Regions from separate parts of the Rhizobium sp. 21-4511-3d genome, predicted to be linked through region 1. Evidence: predicted binding sites of a transcription regulator. Region 1 holds the regulator's gene; each other region holds the start of a gene.
The links. The regulator PhoB, encoded in region 1, activates phosphate uptake and scavenging genes when phosphate is short. The targets are predictions, from matches to a motif close to TGTCATNNANCTGTCAT.
Positions count from the first base shown of each region.

Region 2: the regulator PhoB is predicted to act here: its motif matches at 1,232-1,248, upstream of ACQZ5H_RS20900 (DUF2794 domain-containing protein).
Region 3: the regulator PhoB is predicted to act here: its motif matches at 1,164-1,180, upstream of ACQZ5H_RS20055 (NAD-glutamate dehydrogenase).
Region 4: the regulator PhoB is predicted to act here: its motif matches at 809-825, upstream of ACQZ5H_RS06830 (UDP-2,3-diacylglucosamine diphosphatase).

Region 1 covers NZ_JBNWCF010000007.1:85,416-87,616, forward strand. Annotated here, with positions in the region: gene ACQZ5H_RS16665 (GcrA family cell cycle regulator) at 297-830, shown strand; gene phoB (phosphate regulon transcriptional regulator PhoB) at 912-1,595, opposite strand; gene phoU (phosphate signaling complex protein PhoU) at 1,629-2,201, opposite strand, start outside.
Region 2 covers NZ_JBNWCF010000009.1:272,512-274,712, forward strand. Annotated here, with positions in the region: gene acnA (aconitate hydratase AcnA) at 1-34, shown strand, start outside; gene ACQZ5H_RS20895 (DUF1223 domain-containing protein) at 252-992, shown strand; gene ACQZ5H_RS20900 (DUF2794 domain-containing protein) at 1,271-1,672, shown strand; gene ACQZ5H_RS20905 (GNAT family N-acetyltransferase) at 1,677-2,201, opposite strand, start outside.
Region 3 covers NZ_JBNWCF010000009.1:92,340-94,540, forward strand. Annotated here, with positions in the region: gene ACQZ5H_RS20055 (NAD-glutamate dehydrogenase) at 1-954, opposite strand, end outside; gene pdxY (pyridoxal kinase PdxY) at 1,232-2,110, shown strand; gene ACQZ5H_RS20065 (carbonic anhydrase) at 2,173-2,201, shown strand, end outside.
Region 4 covers NZ_JBNWCF010000002.1:192,782-194,982, reverse strand. Annotated here, with positions in the region: gene ACQZ5H_RS06835 (NADP-dependent malic enzyme) at 1-677, opposite strand, end outside; gene ACQZ5H_RS06830 (UDP-2,3-diacylglucosamine diphosphatase) at 891-1,694, shown strand; gene ACQZ5H_RS06825 (MFS transporter) at 1,845-2,201, shown strand, end outside.

The DNA.
Region 1 (2,201 bases):
ACGGCTTTCGTGGCTTCTGGGTGACGCTCAAGCGATGTCGCGTTTCATCAACAGCTAATGTTGCAGAAATGACTCTGTGGGGAAGCAAGTTGGGGAAAACTTGAAATTCGATTCATCCGGATTCCCGCGACTCTTGTCACGGAGTCAGCCTCACACTAGGTTAAAACTCAATTACTAGACTGCATGCGGCGGAACTAGTCACCAAAATTAGTCAAGCGTTTCTTGTGTCGGATTCATCCGGGGCAAACGGTGAAGGATTCTGCCTTCACAACGCTTAAACGGCGGAGACACAGGGCATGAACTGGACAGACGAGCGGGTCGAGAAACTCAAGAAACTGTGGTCCGAAGGGTTGAGCGCGAGCCAGATCGCGGCGCAACTTGGAGGCGTAAGCCGAAATGCCGTCATCGGCAAGGTTCACCGTCTGGCACTGCCGGGCCGTGCCAAGGCCGGCGGCAATGCAACGGCGGCACGGGCTCCGAAGCGCACGACTTCGGCACCGCGCGCTCCGAACTACGCATCGCGCATGACGACCCGCACCGTTGCCCGCCCGCAGGGCGCAACGATGCTGAAGGAAGAGATCGAAATCGACGTCATGGAGGAGATGGAATATCGTCCGGCTTCCAACGTTGTCGTGCCGATCTCCCGCCGTCTTGGCCTGACGGAACTGACCGAACGCACCTGCAAGTGGCCGGTCGGCGATCCGCTGAAGGACGATTTCCATTTCTGCGGCTGCGAAAGCCCGGATTCTTCGCCCTACTGCACGTATCATCAGCGTCTGGCTTACCAGCCGGTCAATGATCGCCGCAGGGCCGCAGCCCGGGCAAACTGAGCCGGGTAAAGACAAACGAAAAACGGGCCTTTCGGCCCGTTTTTTTGTATCTGCATGTCAGGAGGCCGTAGCCTCCCTCACTCAGGCTTCCATGGAGTAGCCGGCACCGCGGACGGTGCGAATGACATCCTGCATGTTCGAGAAGTTGAGCGCCTTGCGCAGGCGACCGACATGGACGTCGACGGTGCGCTCGTCGACATAGATGTCGTGACCCCAGACGCCGTCGAGCAGTTGCGAGCGCGAGAAGACGCGACCCGGCGACGACATCAGGAACTCCAGAAGACGAAACTCGGTCGGCCCGAGACGGACTTCGCGGGTCTTGCGGTGAACGCGGTGCGTTTCGCGGTCGAGTTCGATATCGCCGCACTTCAGCACGGTCGAGAGAACTTCCGGCTTGGCGCGGCGCAGCATCGCCTTGACGCGGGCAACGAGCTCGGGCGTCGAGAACGGCTTGACGACGTAGTCGTCGGCGCCGGTCGACAGGCCACGGACGCGCTCGCTCTCTTCGCCGCGCGCCGTCAGCATGATGATCGGCAGGCGCTCGGTTTCCGGGCGCATGCGCAGCCGGCGGCAGAGCTCGATGCCTGATACGCCAGGCAGCATCCAATCGAGGATAAGAAGGTCCGGCGTGCGCTCCTGAAGGCGGATTTCCGCCTCGTCGCCGCGCAGGATGGTATCGACTTCGAAACCTTCGGCTTCGAGATTATAGCGAAGAAGCACGCTCAGTGCTTCTTCGTCTTCAACGACTGCAACTCTCGGGATCATTCTATTCTGTCTCCTGAGGCCCGGTCCGGATGATTATTCCGTTACCGCGCCGACGGTGTTGGCGGTGTCGTCCTTCGGACGCTCGCCTTCCGGCTGAGCGCCGGTCGCCATGTAGTAGATTGTTTCAGCAATGTTCGTGGCGTGGTCGCCGATGCGCTCGATGTTCTTGGCGCAGAAGAGCAAATGCGTGCAGCTGGTGATGTTGCGCGGATCTTCCATCATGTAGGTCAGGAGCTCGCGAAACAGCGACGTGTACATCGCGTCGATTTCCTCGTCGCGCTCGCGGATCGACTTCGCCTTGTCGGCAGCGCGCGTCGTGTAGACGTCGAGCACTTCCTTCAGCTGGACGAGAGCGAGCTCGGAGAGATGCTCCAGGCCACGGGCGAGCTTGCGCGGAACGCCGGTGCTCTGCACGGCGATGACGCGCTTTGCGGTGTTCTTGCCGAGGTCGCCGACGCGCTCGAGGTCGGCGGCGATGCGGATCGAACCCATGATCTCGCGCAGGTCCGACGCCATCGGCTGGCGGCGGGCGATGGTGACAATCGCCTTGTCGTTGATCTCGCGCTCGGCGTGATCGAGGATCACGTCGTCGGAGATGACCTTCTG
Region 2 (2,201 bases), on a different contig from region 1:
CCTGCAGACGGTTCTGCGTGATCTCGCTGCTTAATTCTTAAGACAAGCGCATGATAATCGCCGCCGGAGAGCAATCTCCGGCGGTTTTTCTTTGCGGGACGGGGCTCACGGCGATGTGTTCCGGCTGCGATGGCGGGTGGGCCTGTCTCACCCGTTCGTTACTTCCCGTTTTGAGCCGGAAGGATTATCTCTACGGTCGTAATCGGGGCCTGCGGTATCGGTCCGCCGCATGTTCTGGAAAAGAGGTTGCAATGTCGCCGCGTTTTTTGATTTCGATGATTGCCGGTCTGGTGCTCGCGGCACCGCTTCATGCCGAAGACGGCAAGCCGAAGGGCGTCGTCGAACTCTTTACCTCCCAGGGCTGCGGCTCCTGTCCGCCGGCTGATGCGGCATTCCGCAAGATCGTCGGCCAAGGCGATGTCATCGCGCTAGCCTATCACGTCGATTACTGGAATTATCTCGGCTGGACCGACACGCTGAGCTCCAAGCAGAATACCGACCGGCAGTATGGCTATGCCCGCATGCTCGGCCGTAGCAACGTCTATACGCCGCAGGTGGTGGTCAATGGCCGCGACCATATGGCGGGATCCGACATCTCGGCGATCAACGGCAAGATCAACGGCTTCTCCACGGAGGGCAAGGGCCTCTCCGTGCCCGTCGATGCGCAGATGCGTGGCGACGAGCTGGAGATCAAGATTGGCGCAGGGCAGGGCAAGGCCAGCGTCGTCATGGTCTATTTCGACAAGGAAAAGACCATCGACGTCGAAAAGGGCGAGAATAGCGGCCAGAAGATTTCCTACATCAACAGCGTCAGCGACATCGAAACCGTGGGCATGTGGGACGGAAAGGCAACAAGCCTGACCTTACCTGCAACGGTGCTGCAGAAGGCCGACCTCGAGGGCTGTGCAATTCTGCTGCAGGCTGCTACGGCTGATGGTGACCCGGCCGCGATCCTGGGCGCAACCGTCATCATGGCGGGCAAGAATATCTGAGGGTTTCATCTGCTGTGGCAGATGGAAAACGGGGCGGCCCGGCTGATCGTATTCGGGGCTGGGGTTAAGGTCGATACGCTCAGCCGGGCCCTTTGGCGCGCTGGCGCCAAATCGGTGAGCGGAACTTCCCCTGCAAATGAGGCGCTGTTTTGACTGAATTGCGGCGCTCAGGAGATTGCATAGCATATGATTAATGTGATGACTGGCCGCACTTGCAATTTGGCGCGGCTCGGGCAAACTGTCACTCTCCTGTCACAAGCGGAGGCACAGGGAGACTGATGACAGATCAGCCGGATTTGCGGCATGGCGATCACCGTTCCGCCGACAATAGTTCCTCAGTCGTCGTCGATCTTAAAGAATACAAGCAGAGCAAGGATCCGTTGCCGGTGACGTTTCACCGGCGAGAGCTGGATGCAATCCTGTGGATTTACGGCCGCATGGTCGGCGAGGGCGAGTGGAAAGACTACGCCATCGACCACATGAAGGACAAGGCGGTGTTCTCCGTCTTCAAGCGCTCCGGCGAAATGCCCCTCTTCACCATCGAGAAAGATCCCAAGCTTGCCAACAAGCAGGGCGCCTATTCCGTGGTGAATACCAACGGCATGATCCTGAAGCGTGGCCACGAGCTGCCGCAGGTGTTGAAGGTTTTCGACAAGGTGCTGAAGCTCGTCGACAAATAGGCGCTCAGCCCTTGTAGAGGCTGCCTGGATAAGCAGAGAGATCCGGGTCTGTATCCTTGCCCTCGCCGAGCACACGCTGCATCAACATCGTGTCCAGCCAGCGGCCGTGCTTGTAGCCGGTGCCCTTCAGCAGGCCGGTTTCCTCGAAACCTGATGAACGATGCAGCGCGATCGAGGCTGGATGGGCGCCGCCGATGACGGCCACCATTTGCCGGAAGCCGAGCGCGGTGCAGCGTGATATCAGTTCGGCCAGCAGCGCCTTGCCGACGCCCTTTCCACGGGCGGCGGGGGCAAGATAGATCGAATCCTCGACCATCCATCTATAGGCCGGCCGCGTGCGGAACGCCGACGCATAGGCATAGCCCAGAAGCTCGCCGTTTTCGTCAACGGCGGCAATATAGGGGTAGCCCTGGCCGGTTATGGCGGAGAGGCGGGTTGCCATCTCCTGGCGCTCCGGCGGTGCTATCTCGTAGCTGGCGACGCCCGACAGTACGGATTCACGGTAGATCGCGGTGATGGCGTCGAGGTC
Region 3 (2,201 bases), on a different contig from region 1:
GAGTTCGCCGGTGACGTTGCCATCCTTGTCGAAACGCTTGACGCCGACATAGTCCATATAGGCGCGGCGGTGGACCACCGATTTGACGTTGGCCTTGGTGACGATCAGGAAATCCGGGCCGTCGAGGAAGGCGAGGATCTCGGGCGTCGTCGTCACCGCATCCTTGCCGGTGCGCAGGACGAGAACGTCGGGATTGGAGAGAATACCGAGGCCGGTGCCCTTGTCGCGCTCCACCTTGGCGCCGGCGCCCTTGCCGGAATAGACGTATTCGCGCATGCCGAGGAAGGTGAAGTTCTCATCGCGCAGCCAGGTGAGGAAGGCGAGTGCTTCGTCGCGGTCTGCCTTCTTGCGGCTGGAGCCATATTCACGCAGCTCGTCGATCGCCGTATCGAGCTTGGAGAGCATCGGCTTCCAGTCGGAAACCGCCTGATCGACCTGCTCCAGCACCGTTTTGATGCGCTTCTGCAGGTCGGCGGCCTGGGCCGATGTCAGCGGCGAAATATGGATCTGGATATGGCTGACGCGCTTTGCCGGATCGCTCGGCTCGTCGGCAGAGTAGAGCTCGGGAGCCTTGCCGTCTTCGAGGACCAGAATGGGGTGAACCGCCATGAAGAGATCGCGGTAGGTGCTGGTCACCTCGCCCATCACCGACTCGTAGAGGAAGGGCATGTTGTGGTCGGTGATCGTCAGAACCGATACGGCAATGCCCGCGGGCTCGACATCCGCGATGGTGTCGATGCTGACGCGCGGCGTCTTGCCGTTCCAGGCCTGCAATTCGCGGGCGGAATGGACCGCCGACAGCGCGAGCATCTCCGGGGTGTAGCGGTCGAGATCGTCGCCGCTGGCGCGGCCGAAGAGAATTTCGGGCTCAAGAAATTTGTCGCCGGTCGCGGCCGCGATCTTCTTGGCGCTCTCGATCTGCTTTTCACGTTTCGGATTTTGTCTTACGGCCATTTCAGATGCTCCCCCCGAGTCGGTCGGTTTTGGGCAAAATATCAGAAGAGTTATCGAAAAAATCTCTAAAAGAGGCGGTTTGACGGCAGCTTTCGTTCATTTTCGCCCCTGTTTGGATCACTTTCCGGAAGAATTGACGCTTATCTCGAATGGCTAAAATAAGTCGTCTCCGGTTTTCTCCGTCCGCTTCGCGACCTTTCCACGCAGAGATGAAGAACGGTTGACAGCTGTGGCGCAAAAAGGGGATCAACGGCGCATCGGGTTCAGGACCATCATCATGCCAGAAAATACCGCTGCCGGAACGGTTATCGTCATCTCCAGTCACGTCGTTCGTGGTTCGGTCGGCAATCGCGCCGCCGTCTTCGCGCTTGAAACGCTCGGACATCAGGTCTGGGCTCTTCCGACGGTGGTTTTGCCCTGGCATCCCGGGCATGGCCGCTCGACACGGCTGACCTTTGCCGAAGCCGACTTCGATGCGGCGATCGATGATCTGATCCGCGCGCCCTGGGTAGGCGAGGTGAAGGCGGTGCTGTCAGGCTATTTCGGCAATGCGGCGCAGGCCAAGTCGGTGGCCCGGCTGGTGAGCTCGCTGCGGCAGGGCAATCCGGATCTTCTCTATGTCTGCGACCCCGTCATGGGCGATCTCGGCGGGCTCTATGTGCCGCAGGCGACGGCCGAGGCGATCCGCGATCACCTGATCCCGCTTGCCTCGCTCGCGACACCCAACCGCTACGAGCTCGCCTGGATGGCCGGCGCGCCGCTCGATGACAACAATGCCGTCATGGAGGCGGCCCTGTCGCTTGGCCCGTCGCGCATGCTGGTCACCTCGGCTGTTCCGATGATGAGCGGCGGGATCGGTAATCTCTATCTTTCCGGACGCCACGCGCTGCTTGCCGAGCATAGGGCGATCGACAATCCGCCGAATGGGCTCGGAGATCTCCTGGCTGCGCTCTTCATGTCACGGTTGCTCTCGGGCATGGATGACGAGAAGGCGCTGCAGCTGGCGACGGCCAGCGTCTATGAAGTGCTTGCCCGTGCCGTCAAACGCGGAAGCGACGAATTGACGCTTGCGAGCGATGCTTCCAGTCTCGCCACGCCGATGGCCATGGTGCAGATGCGCCGCCTCATGCATCCGGCGCAGCGGCGCAAGCAATAGCAACGACTCATTTTGCACTGCAGCAGTTGATCTTGCCCGCGCCAAGCGTTAATCGAAATGTCATGCAGCGTTTTCCTGGATCACTTCTCGA
Region 4 (2,201 bases), on a different contig from region 1:
CGCTTGGCGCCGAGCTCGACGAGCAGGTTGAGACAGGCGAGGGCGGCGGCACCTGCGCCTGACGTGACGATTTTGACGTTGCTGATCGACTTGCCGGCCAGTTCCAGGCCGTTCAGGATCGCGGCGGCGACAATGATCGCGGTGCCGTGCTGGTCGTCATGAAAGACAGGGATGCGCATCTTCGCGCGCAGCTGCTGCTCGATCTCGAAACATTCGGGCGCCTTGATGTCTTCGAGGTTAATGCCGCCGAAGGTCGGCTCCAACGAGGCGACGGTCGAGACCATCTGCTCGACGGTCGAGGCATCGACCTCGATATCGAAGACGTCGATATTGGCGAATTTCTTGAAGAGGACGGCCTTGCCTTCCATGACCGGCTTGGACGCCAGCGGGCCGATATTGCCGAGGCCGAGAACGGCGGTGCCGTTGGAGATGACGGCGACCAGGTTGGCGCGCGAGGTATAGTCGGCAGCGGTTTCCGGATCATCGCGGATTGCCAGGCAGGGGGCGGCGACGCCCGGCGAATAGGCGAGCGCCAGGTCGCGCTGGTTGCCGAGCGGCTTGGTTGCCTGAATTTCGAGCTTTCCGGGGCGGGGATAGCGGTGGAAGAACAGCGCCTGTTCGTCGAGAGTTCCGCCTGTCAGGTTCTTCTCCGTCTTGGATTTGTCCTGATTATCCATTGCCTTCTCCAATGCCGCAGTCATGTCGTTTGAAGACTTCTCCATACAACAATCGGCGTGGCTGGACAGTGAGAATTTGAGCTCAAAAGCGGAAAACTCTTATGCCCGCGCCATGCGTCAAACAACCGCGCTGTCATCTTCCTGAAACACGAGTCTGGTTTTGGAAGGCCAGATGAACGATGGGGCATGGGCAGGAAGCCTGTGAAGGATATTATGGATACGCGCCACTTCCGTACGCTCTTCATTTCCGATGTGCATCTTGGTTCGAAGGCTGCCAAGGCCGATTTTCTGATCGATTTTCTGCGTTACCACGAGGCCGATACGATCGTGCTCGTCGGCGATATCGTTGATGGCTGGCGGCTGAAGCGCAGCTGGTACTGGCCGCAGGTCTGCAACGACGTGGTCCAGAAGCTGCTGCGCCAGGCGCGCAAGGGCACCCGCGTCGTCTACATCCCCGGCAATCACGACGAGTTTCTGCGCGACTTCCCCGGCATGCATTTCGGCGGCATCGAAGTTGCCGAGCGGATGATGCATGAAGGCGCGGACGGCAAGAAATACCTGGTGCTGCACGGCGACGAATTCGACGTCGTCGTTCGCAACGCCCGCCTGCTCGCCTATCTCGGCGACTGGGCCTACGACATGGCGATCCGCATCAACATCGTGCTGGCCGCCATCCGCCGCCGCATGGGCATGCCCTACTGGTCGTTCTCGGCCTGGGCGAAGCTGCAGGTCAAGCATGCCGTCAACTTCATCGGCGAGTTCCAGCGCGTCGTCGCCGACGAGGCCCGCAAGTGCGGCGCCGATGGCGTCATCTGCGGCCACATCCACCATGCCGTCATCGAGGAGATGGACGGCGTGCGCTACATCAATACCGGCGACTGGGTCGAGAGCTGCACGGCGATTGCCGAGCATGAGGACGGCACGTTCGAGCTGATCACCTGGAATGCCATTGCCAGCACCGAGCCTGTCACGCTGAAGCTGACGCACCAGCCCGAGCGCGCTCCGCAAGCTGCCTGATTTTCAACCCGCCATATTGCAAGACCTTTAGCCGTTGCCTCCGGGCAACGGCCCTATTTATTTTTTAAAACGTTTCAAATGGGCTATTTCTCGCCATAGTCGCCCCTAGGTTGATGTGTTAGGCAACGCACAGTTTCCTGCAGGTCCACCATGATTCCCGCCCAGAATGCCTCTGTCGATGAGGGGGCTCCGCCGCGTTTCCGGCTGCTCAGCGCCCTGTCTTACTGCGCCCCGCTGATCGTCAACGGTGTCGCTCTTCCGTTCTTCCCCGTCTGGCTTGCGGTTCACAAATTCACCGATCACGAAATCGGCGTCATCCTTGCCGTGCCGATGGTGGTGCGCGTGCTCGTGGCGCCCATCGTTGCCATGTACGCCGACCGCATGGAGGAGCGCGCCGACGTTCTCCTGTGGTCGGGCGGGCTGTCGCTGCTGACGGCGATTGCGCTCTACTGGACGACGACATTCTGGCCGGTCCTGATCGTCTACAGCATCCAGGGCGCCACCTTC